DNA from 2 places in the Oricola indica genome. Region 1 is predicted to be linked to the other one. Evidence: predicted binding sites of a transcription regulator. Region 1 holds the regulator's gene; the other holds the start of a gene.
The links. The regulator LexA, encoded in region 1, represses DNA repair genes until DNA is damaged. The targets are predictions, from matches to a motif close to TGTTCNNNNTGTGTTCNG.
Positions count from the first base shown of each region.

Region 2: the regulator LexA is predicted to act here: its motif matches at 3,070-3,087, upstream of uvrA (excinuclease ABC subunit UvrA).

Region 1 is NZ_OZ245747.1:3,040,556-3,046,433, forward strand. Features, by position in the region: gene trpD (anthranilate phosphoribosyltransferase) at 1-24, shown strand, start outside; gene trpC (indole-3-glycerol phosphate synthase TrpC) at 38-856, shown strand; gene moaC (cyclic pyranopterin monophosphate synthase MoaC) at 858-1,355, shown strand; gene glp (gephyrin-like molybdotransferase Glp) at 1,352-2,566, shown strand; gene lexA (transcriptional repressor LexA) at 2,663-3,382, shown strand; gene ACQK2M_RS15240 (ComEC/Rec2 family competence protein) at 3,385-5,745, opposite strand; gene gltX (glutamate--tRNA ligase) at 5,870-5,878, shown strand, end outside.
Region 2 is NZ_OZ245747.1:2,855,029-2,860,906, forward strand. Features, by position in the region: gene uvrA (excinuclease ABC subunit UvrA) at 15-2,933, opposite strand; gene ssb (single-stranded DNA-binding protein) at 3,187-3,687, shown strand; gene ACQK2M_RS14335 (hypothetical protein) at 3,698-4,108, shown strand; gene ACQK2M_RS14340 (MarC family protein) at 4,119-4,745, opposite strand; gene gyrA (DNA gyrase subunit A) at 4,913-5,878, shown strand, end outside.

The DNA.
Region 1 (5,878 bases):
ATCTCCCGTGGCGAAACGGTTTAGGACAGTAGAACAAGTGTCTGATATCCTGCAGAAAATCGAAGCCTATAAGCGCGAGGAAATCGCTGCGGCGAAAGCGGCCTGCCCGTTGAACGAGGTCAAGTCGCGCCTGGCGGACATCGCGCCGCCTCGCGGGTTCCTCGCTGCCCTTCAAGCCCGCAAGGCCGCCGGCGAATTCGGCCTGATTGCCGAGATCAAGAAGGCGAGCCCTTCGAAAGGGCTGATCCGTCCCGACTTCGACCCGCCCGCATTGGCGACGGCTTACGAGCATGGCGGCGCGGCGTGCCTCTCGGTTCTGACGGACACCCCCTCTTTCCGGGGCGCGCCGGAATATCTGACGGCCGCGCGTGACGCGTGTTCGCTCCCGGCCCTTCGCAAGGACTTCATGTTCGAGCCATATCAGGTCTATGAGGCGAGGAGTTGGGGCGCCGACGCGATCCTCATCATCATGGCCTCGCTCTCCGACGACGAAGCGCGCGCACTCGAGGATACCGCTTTCGAACTCGGCATGGATGCACTCATCGAAGTCCATGACGAGGCCGAAACGGAACGGGCATTGAAGCTTTCCTCGAAGCTGCTCGGCGTCAACAACCGCAATCTGCGGACCTTTGAAGTCGATCTGGCGAACAGCGAGCGGCTCGCCTCCATGGTCACCGGGGACAGGCTGCTCGTCGGCGAAAGCGGCATTGTCACGCATGAGGATTGCCTGCGCCTTGAGCGATCAGGCATCTCGGCCTTCCTGGTCGGCGAAAGCCTCATGCGCCAGGACGACGTCACCGCCGCGACACGGCTCCTGCTGACCGGCGAAGCCTGCGCTAAACGGAAATCAGCCTGAGATGGCCGAAAGGGAAGCCGGCTCGCTGACTCATCTGGGCGCTGACGGTGCGGCCAACATGGTCGATGTCGCCAGCAAGGACGACACGGTGCGCGAAGCCGTCGCCGAAGGCCATGTCAGCATGACCGCCGAGACACTGGATGCGATTCTTTCGGGCAACGCCAAGAAGGGCGATGTCGTCTCGGTGGCGCGGATCGCGGGGATCATGGCGGCCAAGAAGACGCATGAACTCATCCCGCTTTGCCACCCCCTCATGCTGTCCAAGGTTTCGGTCGAGATAGAACCGGACCCCGCCCTGCCCGGATTTCGCGTCGAGGCGCTGGCGCGGCTGACCGGCAAGACCGGCGTCGAGATGGAAGCACTGACCGCGGTCTCCGTCGCCTGCCTGACGATCTACGACATGGCGAAAGCCATCGACAAGGGCATGGAGATCGGACCTGTCCGGCTGGTCTCCAAGACCGGGGGCAAGTCGGGCGAATGGACCCGGAGCGCACCTTGAGTGGACCCTTGATTCCCGTCGCGGAGGCTCGTGAACGGCTGCTGGCGGATGCCGCGCCGCTCGGTAGCGAGACTGTCGCGCTGAACGACGCCCACGGGCGCGTTCTTGCGGCCGACATCACGGCGCGTCGCACCCAGCCGCCGCAGGCCGTTTCCGCCATGGATGGCTATGCGGTGCGCGCTTCCGATATCGCGAATTCACCTGCCGATCTCGACCTGATCGGCGAAGCGGCTGCAGGTCATCCCTTTGAAGGCAAGGTCGGTGCGGGCCAGACCGTGCGGATCTTCACCGGAAGCGTCGTGCCCGGCGGCGCCGACACGGTGATGTTGCAGGAAAACGCGACCGTTCTCGCCGATGGCCGTATCCGCTCGAACCAGAGCGAACCGGCAGGACGCCATATTCGCGCCGCCGGCCTCGACTTCAAGCAGGGGCAATCCGTGCTTCCGGCCGGAAAGATGATCGATACCGGGGCGCTTTGCCTCGCGGCGGCGGCCAATCATCCTGAATTGCCTGTCATTCGAAAACCGCGCGTTGGCATTCTCGCGACCGGCGATGAATTGCTGCTGCCCGGCTCAGTGCCCGGTCCGGGCCAGATCATCGCATCGAACTCATACGGCGTCGCGGCGCTTGCGCGCGAAGCCGGCGGCGATGCCATCGATCTCGGCATCGTCGCGGATCGGGAAGCGGATCTTGCCGACAGGCTGGACCGCGCGGTCGCCGATGAGCTCGATATACTGGTGACCCTTGGCGGCGCATCTGTCGGCGATCATGACCTCGTCCAGAAGGTATTCGTCGCACGCGGGATGGAACTCGACTTCTGGCGGATCGCCATGCGCCCGGGCAAGCCGCTGATGTTCGGCCGTCTCGGTGACATGCGCATTCTCGGCCTGCCGGGCAATCCTGTCTCGGCAATGGTCTGCGCCATCCTGTTTCTCCGGCCGCTTCTCGAAAAGCTCGGAGGGCGGAATTTCGCGCAACGGCGCGTGCCGGCGGTTCTCGATGCGCCGATGCGCGAGAACGACCGCCGCGAGGATTATGTGCGCGCGGCGACATACCGCGCCGAATCAGGTGAACTCCACGTCACCCCCTTCCCCGTTCAGGATTCCTCGATGATCAGCACTTTTGCGCGCTCCGACGCGCTGATCATACGACCGCCGCACGCGGCTTCGGCGGCCATTGGCGACACGGTGGAAATATTGGAGCTTAAATAGCCCGGCGCTTAAACGATTGTTAAACGCTTGCAGAACACATATGGAACAGATAATGTCCGTTCTGTGTTTGTTTATATTTGATTCTGCGAGGGCGCGATGCTGACACGCAAACAACTCGATCTCCTGATGTTCATCAATGAGCGTCTGAAGGAGTCCGGCGTGCCGCCATCCTTCGACGAAATGAAGGAAGCGCTGAACCTCGCCTCGAAGTCCGGAATTCACCGCCTGATCACCGCGCTGGAAGAGCGCGGGTTTATTCGCAGGCTTCCGAATCGCGCTCGTGCTCTGGAGGTAATCCGGCTGCCCGACAGCCTGACGCCCGGCGCGGGTCAACGGCGTGGTTTTTCGCCCAGTGTCATCCAGGGAAGTCTTGGGAGACCAGCGCCGGAACCGAAGCCGGCTCCGCGACCCGTCAAAGCAAATGATGCGGACGGCCCGATCCCGATCCCCGTCATGGGCAAGATCGCGGCCGGCGTGCCGATTTCCGCCATCGAACACCAGACGCGCTCGATTTCGCTTCCGCCGGACATGATTGGCGCAGGCGAGCATTACGCGCTTGAGGTCGAGGGCGATTCGATGATCGAGGCCGGTATCTTCAGCGGCGATACGGCGATCATCAAGAAGAGCGATACCGCCAATGCGGGCGACATAATCGTGGCACTCGTGGACGACGAGGAAGCGACGCTGAAACGTTTCCGCCGCAAGGGCGCCTCGATCGCGCTCGAAGCGGCGAATCCGGCCTACGAGACCCGTATCTTCGGACCCGACCGCGTTCGCGTGCAGGGTCGGCTCGTCGGTCTCATTCGCCGCTACTGACGCTATCGCCGATCGGCAAGGTCGCGTGCGGCACGCGAATAGCGGCGGTGATCCAGCCATGGCCTGACGGGTCCTGGAAGCGCATGCGTGATCTTGACTTGGCCACCGGGCGCGAGACGGATTTCAGCCGTTCCATTCAAGGCCAGCGTTTGCGCGGAAAGAACGGGCGTGCCGTCGGCGCAGGTTTTTGGCGACGGCGCCTTGGCGAAGATCACCAGATCGTATTCGCGGCATAGCGTTTCGAGGCTCGAACCGGACATCCTCAAGTCTTCGAAGGCCGCCGATACATAGCCAATTCGCGCGGGCGCACGCGCATTGCCGGCCTGTGCGCTGCAGATCGTCTTATCGCATGTCATGACCGCAGACTCGTCGGGTTTGATGAAATCGGTCGCCCGATAGGCCTGCTGCCACAACTCCATCGTGAAAGCGTTCGGACGTTCCCGATTGGTATGCAGGCGGACGGCATCTGCCTGCGCCTGGATCAACGCAAACTGGCGACCGTCTTCGGACATGACAGCGACCGGAGGCGACGTAGCGGACCAGACGATGAACCCTGCCCCGAAGAACGGCAGCGACAGCCATCGCAGGCGGGTCGTCAGCAGGCACAGTATCACAAGTCCCAATGACAGCAGTCCAAGCGCCGCGGCCGGCATCTGTCCGGTCGCAAGCGGCGGATGCATAGCCGCGACACGTTCGGCGATGGCGATTACCAGCCCCACCGCCCATGCCATCGCCTTGAAGAGGTAGACATGCAGGCCGAACGGCATGACGACCATGGCGGCGACCGCAAGCGGCATGACCAGGATTGTCACGACGGGCATGGCGGCCAGATTTGCGAGCAAGCCATAGGGCGCGACCCGCCCGAAATGATAGGATGCGAACAGTCCAGTCGCGGCCCCGGCGACCAGCGATGTCACGGCTATTCCGAACGCATAGCGCGACAGGGTGACAAGACCGGCGATGAACGGTCCCCTCTCCGTTCGTTCCGTTTGCCGCCTCTCGCGCCTGTTGGTCCAATCCTGCCAGCCGCCATAGACAGCAATCAGCGCTGCGGTTGCGGCAAACGACATCTGGAACCCGGGACCCGTCACCTCATGCGGTGCGATTGCCATGACAAGCAGGCCCGCCAGTGCCAGATTGCGCATGGTCACGGCGTTCCGGTCGAATGTCAGCGCCAACAGCATGATGGCGAGCATTGCGAAAGAGCGTTGGGTGGCGACGCCGGCGCCTGCGAGGAACAGGTAGAACCCCGTAGCGGCAAGCGCACCGGCTGCCGCATATTTCTTCACGGGGCGGCGTGCCGACCACTCGGGAGCGAAGGCGAACCCGAGCCGCAGCGTCGCCATCACCGTTGCCGCGACAAGCGCCATGTGGAGGCCGGAAATCGACAGGATGTGAGCCAGCCCGGAGACGCGGAGCGCTTCGGTCACGCTTTCCGGAATACCGGACTTGTTTCCCGTCACAAGAGCCGCGGCGACGGCGCCTTCCCGTCCCGGTGCGGATCGCTGGATCTCCCGGCTGATCGCAAGGCGCGCACGCTCGACAGCCGTTGCGAGGCTTTTCATGCCCCATGATTGCGCCGGTATTTCAATCGGATCAGGATGGCCGAGAAAGAAGCCGTTGGCGCCGAGGCCGTCGTAAAAGGCATGGAAACCGAAATCGTAGCCACCAGGATGGAAAGGGCCGGAGGGCGACGTCAGTCGGACGAGCCCTTTTATCCCGCCTCCCACCTCGAAACCCTCGGCCGATCCCGGTGCGGTCACACGAACGCGATCCGGCGCATAATAGAGGGCCGGTCGCTCGGTTTTCAGCACGTCGATCGTGAACCGGGTCCGCCCGTTTGCGCGCTCCTCCATCGCCGTTATGCGACCGGTCAGGCGCGTCGAGACATCCGAGCCAAGCATTGGGGTCGCCGTCCACCATGTTTGCGCTTGTGCCAGCGACATTCCGGCGACGATGACGAAGCCGATCACCGCCACTATCCGCACCGGCCCGGTCTGGCCTCTCAGCGCAAACAAAATGAGCGCGAGCGTTACGAGCCCGACCGGCAGGTTCCAGGGCTGCGGTTCGACCGGAAGGCGAAAATATAAAACGATACCCGCGAGCAGTCCGACGGGAAGAAACAGGAAAGGCGTACCGACGGCTCGTTCGCGCTCTGTGGCGCTCCGCCATGCGCGTTGCAGGCTGCGACGGGTCGGCACAGGCAGCCGGGGCAGATGTGGGCGCGGGAACGGCGTTGCGGCGTCGGGCAATGCCTCTTCGACGACCGGAATGACCGTTTGCCCGGCCTCTTCGCCGGCTGGGCGAAAGAACAGCCTCTCATCGGTCGTGGTCCGCGTGTCGTGCCTGGATTCCCCGGTCATCGCGGATGAGCGCTCCGGGCGCCACAGGCCTTGTTTGCGCTGGGCGCGGCGTGTGTTAGACGTGCACCGAATTCCGCACCCGGCCGCCTTGACGGCCCGCTAATCAAAACAATCGGAGCACAGCATGACTGGC
Region 2 (5,878 bases), 190 kb from region 1:
CCCTTGGGAGGTCGCTATTCCGCCGCTTCGACCCGCTTCTGCGGCCGTCGTTCCAGCAGTTCGCGCAGGAACTGGCCGGTGTAGGAGCGCGGTTCCCCGACCACGTCTTCCGGCGTGCCGGTCGCGACGATCTCGCCGCCGCCGTCGCCGCCCTCAGGGCCGAGATCGATAATCCAGTCCGCTGTCTTGATGACTTCGAGATTGTGCTCGATCACGACGACCGTGTTGCCGGTCTCCACCAGTTCATGCAGCACGTCGAGCAGCTTGGCGACATCGTGGAAGTGCAGGCCGGTGGTCGGTTCGTCGAGGATGTACAGCGTGCGCCCGGTGGCGCGGCGCGACAACTCCTTGGCAAGCTTGACGCGCTGTGCCTCGCCGCCGGACAGCGTCGTCGCCTGCTGGCCGATCTTGATATAGCCGAGGCCGACGCGCTTCAGCGTTTCCAGCTTGTCGCGCACGGCCGGAACCGCGGCGAAGAAATCGACGCCTTCCTCCACCGTCATTTCCAGCACATCGGCGATCGACTTGCCTTTGAAATGCACGTCCAGCGTCTCGCGATTGTAGCGGTGGCCGTCGCAGACGTCGCAGGTGACGTAGACGTCGGGCAGGAAGTGCATCTCGATCTTGATGACGCCGTCACCCTGGCAGGCCTCGCAGCGGCCGCCCTTGACGTTGAAGGAGAACCGCCCCGGCGCATAGCCGCGCGCCTTGGCTTCCGGCAGGCCGGCGAACCAGTCGCGGATCGGCGTGAACGCGCCGGTATAGGTGGCTGGGTTGGAGCGCGGGGTGCGGCCGATCGGCGACTGGTCGATGTCGATCACCTTGTCGAGCAGTTCCAGGCCGTCGATCCGGTCGTATTCCGCCGGGTTCTCGCGCGCGCCGTTGATGCGCCGCGCGGCCGCCTTGTAGAGCGTCTCGATCAGGAATGTGGATTTGCCGCCGCCTGACACGCCGGTGACAGCGGTGAACAGGCCGAGTGGGATTTCCGCCGAGACATCCTTCAGGTTGTTGCCGCGCGCGCCGGATACCTTGATGGCCCGGTTCTTCTTGCGTTTGCGCCGTTCGGCCGGCACCGGGATCGCCTTGTCGCCCGAAAGATACTGGCCGGTGAGCGAAGCGGGGTTCGACATGATCTCGCCGGGCGTTCCCGAGGCGATGATCCGCCCGCCGTGAATGCCCGCCGCCGGGCCGATATCGACGACATGGTCGGCGGTCAGGATCGCGTCCTCGTCATGCTCCACGACGATGACCGTGTTGCCGAGATCGCGCAGGTGGCGCAACGTGTCGAGCAGGCGGGCATTGTCGCGCTGGTGCAGGCCAATGGACGGCTCGTCCAGGACATAGAGCACGCCGGTCAACCCCGAGCCGATCTGCGAGGCGAGCCGGATGCGCTGGCTCTCGCCGCCGGAAAGCGTGCCGGAATTGCGCGACAGGGTCAGGTAGTCGAGACCGACATCATTGAGGAAGCGCAGGCGTTCACGGATTTCCTTGAGGATCCGATAGGCGATCTCGCGATGTTTCTCGGAGAACGTCTCCTCGACCTCGTCGAACCATTTCACCGCGTTGCGGATCGAGAATTCGGTGACCTCGGAAATGTGCTTGCCGCCGATCTTCACGGCCAGCGCTTCCGGCTTGAGCCGGTAGCCGTTACAGGCAGCGCAGGGCGTTGCCGACATATAGCGCTCGATCTCCTCGCGCACCCAGGACGAATCGGTTTCCTTCCAGCGGCGTTCGAGGTTGGGGATCACGCCCTCGAAGGTTTTCGAGGTCTTGTAGGAGCGCAGCCCGTCATCATAGACGAAGTCGATCTTGCGGCTGCCGGTCCCTTGCAGCACGGCGTGACGCGCCTCATCCGAGATCTCCGACCATTTCTGGGTGATCTTGAAGCCATAGGCCTTGCCCAGCGCATCGAGGGTCTGCCGGTAATAGGGCGAGGAGGATTTCGACCACGGCGCGATCGCGTCGGTCATCCTGACCTCGCGTTCCGGCACGACGAGGCCGGCGTCGATCGTGCTCTGCGTGCCCAATCCGTCGCAGGACGGACAGGCGCCGAACGGGTTGTTGAACGAGAACAACCGGGGCTCGATCTCGGGAATGGTGAAGCCGGAAACCGGGCAGGCGAATTTTTCGGAAAAGACGGCGCGCTCATGCGTGTCGTTCTTCGACTTGTTGACCGCGTCGGCGCCGGTATCTTCCGGCGGCAGCGGCCGGTCGGCGAATTCCGCGACAGCAAGGCCATCCGCGAGGCTGAGGCAGGTCTCGAGGCTGTCGGCAAGCCGCGCGGCGATGTCGTCGCGCACGACGACGCGGTCGACCACCACGTCAATATCGTGCTTGTACTTCTTGTCGAGGGCAGGGACATCGGCGATTTCGTAGAATTCGCCATCGACCTTCACGCGCTGGAAGCCCTTCTTCATCAAGTCGGCGAATTCCTTGCGGTACTCGCCTTTTCGTCCGCGCACGATGGGCGCGAGGATATAGAGCCGCGTGCCGTCCTCATATGCCATGATGCGGTCGACCATCTGGCTGACGGTCTGGCTTTCGATCGGCAATCCCGTGGCCGGAGAGATCGGCACGCCGACGCGCGCGAACAGCAGGCGCATGTAGTCGTAGATTTCGGTGACCGTTCCGACAGTTGAGCGGGGATTGCGCGAGGTCGTCTTCTGCTCGATGGAGATGGCCGGCGACAGGCCGTCGATCTGGTCGACGTCCGGCTTCTGCATCATCTCGAGGAACTGCCGCGCGTAGGCCGACAGGCTTTCGACATAGCGGCGCTGCCCCTCGGCATATATGGTGTCGAAGGCAAGCGAGGACTTGCCCGAGCCCGACATGCCGGTCATCACGATCAGCTTGTCGCGTGGCAGGTCGAGGTCGACATTTTTCAGATTGTGTTCGCGGGCCCCGCGAATGGTGATGTGTTTCTGATCGGTCATGAAAGGTGCCTGTCGCGGAGGTCCGCCTGCTTCCATCATTTAAGCATGCGGCGTCTGATGTCGAGGGATCGGGGCAATCTCTGCCGACAATCCCCGACTCGCCGCATGCGCCTTGACAGAGGCATTGCGCAAACACTAGAACATTACAAGAACAAAAAGACCCTGTGGACAGCGTCAGCCGGTGTGGAGCCCGCTATCGCGCTTGAGTAGGGTAAAATCACGTATCGAACAATCAGACGGGAGTGTTGGCGTCATGGCTGGCAGTGTGAACAAGGTTATCCTCGTCGGGAATCTGGGCGCCGATCCCGAAATCCGGCGAATGAACTCGGGCGATCCGGTGGTCAATCTGTCGGTGGCGACATCGGAGACATGGCGGGACAAGGGCTCCGGCGACCGGCGCGAGCGCACCGAGTGGCATCGCGTCGTCATCTTCAACGAGAACCTCGCCAAGGTGGCCGAAAACTACCTGAAGAAGGGCGCGAAGGTCTATATCGAGGGCCAGTTGCAGACCCGCAAGTGGCAGGACCAGAACGGCCAGGACAAATACACGACCGAGATCGTGCTGCAGCGCTTCCGGGGTGACCTGCAGATGCTGGACAGCCGCGGTGAGGGCGAGGGCTCCTATGGTGGTGGCGGCGGCGGTCAGCAGCGGGTTGGCGGAGGTGGCGGCGGCTACGGCAATGATCGTGGTGGCCAGGCGCCTTCCGGCGGCGACGATTTCGTCCGCGACATGGACGACGAGATTCCGTTCTGAGGAATGAACCATGAATGCCCGGCGCGGGACGAGGTCTGACGCGACGGCGCTGTCGATTGCGCTCGTCACCATCGCGGCGATCCTGTTGTCCCTGACGCAGGTCTTCGCCAGCGAGGCGGATGTCGTCGCGGTCGACGCAACAGCCGAGAGCGGCGGAACGTGGCGCTTCGACGTGACGGTTCGCCATGCCGACGAGGGCTGGGAGCACTACGCCGACAAGTGGGTCGTCCAGGGGCCGGATGGTACGGTCTATGGGGAGCGGGTTCTGCTGCACCCGCACGAGACAGAACAGCCTTTCACGCGATCACAGACCGGCATCGCAATTCCCGATGCCGTATCTTCGGTGATCGTGAAGGCGCATGACAGCGTTCACGCATTCGGCGGACAGGAGATGACCGTCGATCTCGACGCGTTGCGCTAACGCCGGCCGGTCAGGCGGCGATCAGCGCCTTGACGCCGTCGGCAACGAATTGCACCGCCAGCGCCGACAGGATGACGCCGAGCAGGCGCGTCAGTACCGTGCGGCCCGTCGCGCCCAGCAAACCCTCGACGCGCTCGGCCAGCAGAAAGATACCATAGGTCAGCAGCACGATCGCGAGCACGATGCCGATCAGCGCGGTGCGATCAAGCGCGTTTGAAAAATCGCCGGACAGCAGGATGACCGCTGAAATCGCGCCGGGGCCCGCCATGAGCGGGATAGCCAGCGGAAAGACGGCGACACCGTGGATGTCATCCTGGGTGATCGCGCGTTCGGCGGCTTTTTCGTGGCGTTCCTGGCGGCGCTCGAACACCATTTCGAAGGCGATCCAGAACAGCAGCAATCCGCCGGCCACGCGAAATGCGGGCAAGGTTATACCGAACAGTTTCAGGATCAACGTTCCGGCCAGCGCGAAGACCAGGAAGACCGCGAATGCGATCACGCTCGCGCGCAGCGCAACCTGCTTGCGTTCCGCCCGATTCATTCCGGTGGTGACCGCCAGGAAAAGCGGTGCGAGGCCGGGCGGATCGATGGTCACGAAAAGCGTGACGATCGAATTGATGAGGAGGTCCATGCTCATGGTTTTGCGTAGCAGGATAGCGGCTTGGCGGGCAAGAGAGGCGTGCGATCATTCTCCGGTGGAGAAACTCACCCTATATATAGGGAAAGATGGCCGGATTGTTCGCTTTTTGCAGCCGTATCCGCTAATCTCAACACAATGATTCTGAACAGAAAAGCATAAACTCCTTGAGCGACGAAACACCAATCGGCGGGCCCGGCGGAAGCGACGGTATCGAGCCCGTCTCCATTCTGGAGGAAATGCAGCGTTCCTATCTCGATTACGCGATGAGCGTGATCGTGAGCCGGGCGCTGCCGGACGTGCGTGACGGCCTCAAACCCGTCCATCGCCGCATCCTCTATGCAATGCATGAGGGCGGGTTCCACTGGAACCGCAAATACGTCAAGTCGTCCCGCATCGTCGGTGACGTCATGGGTAAATATCACCCGCATGGCGACGCCGCGATCTACGACGCCATGGTGCGCATGGCCCAGGACTGGTCGCTGCGCGTGCCGCTGGTCGATGGCCAGGGCAATTTCGGCTCCATCGACGGCGACCCGCCGGCGGCGATGCGCTACACGGAATCCCGGCTCGAGAAAGTCGCGCACGAGCTTCTGGAGGACATCGACAAGGAAACAGTCGATTTCCAGGAGAACTATGACGGCTCGGAAAACGAGCCGACGGTGCTGCCCGCGCGGTTCCCGAACCTTCTCGTCAACGGTTCGGGCGGCATCGCGGTCGGCATGGCGACCAATATCCCGCCGCACAACCTCTCGGAGGTTGTCGATGGCTGCATGGCGCTGATCGACAATCCCGCGATCACGCTGCCGGAGATGATGGAGTTCATTCCCGGACCGGATTTCCCGACAGGTGCGATCGTGCTTGGACGTTCGGGCATCAAGTCGGCCTATGAGACGGGCCGCGGTTCCATCGTCATGCGCGGCAAGGTCGATATCGAGCAGCGTGCCGGCGACCGCGAGTCCATTGTCATCACCGAGGTGCCCTACCAGGTCAACAAGGCGGGCATGATCGAGAAGATGGCCGAACTTGTGCGCGAAAAGCGCATAGAGGGCATCTCCGACATACGCGACGAATCCGACCGGCAGGGCTACCGCGTGGTGGTCGAGCTGAAGCGTGACGCGGTCGCTGACGTC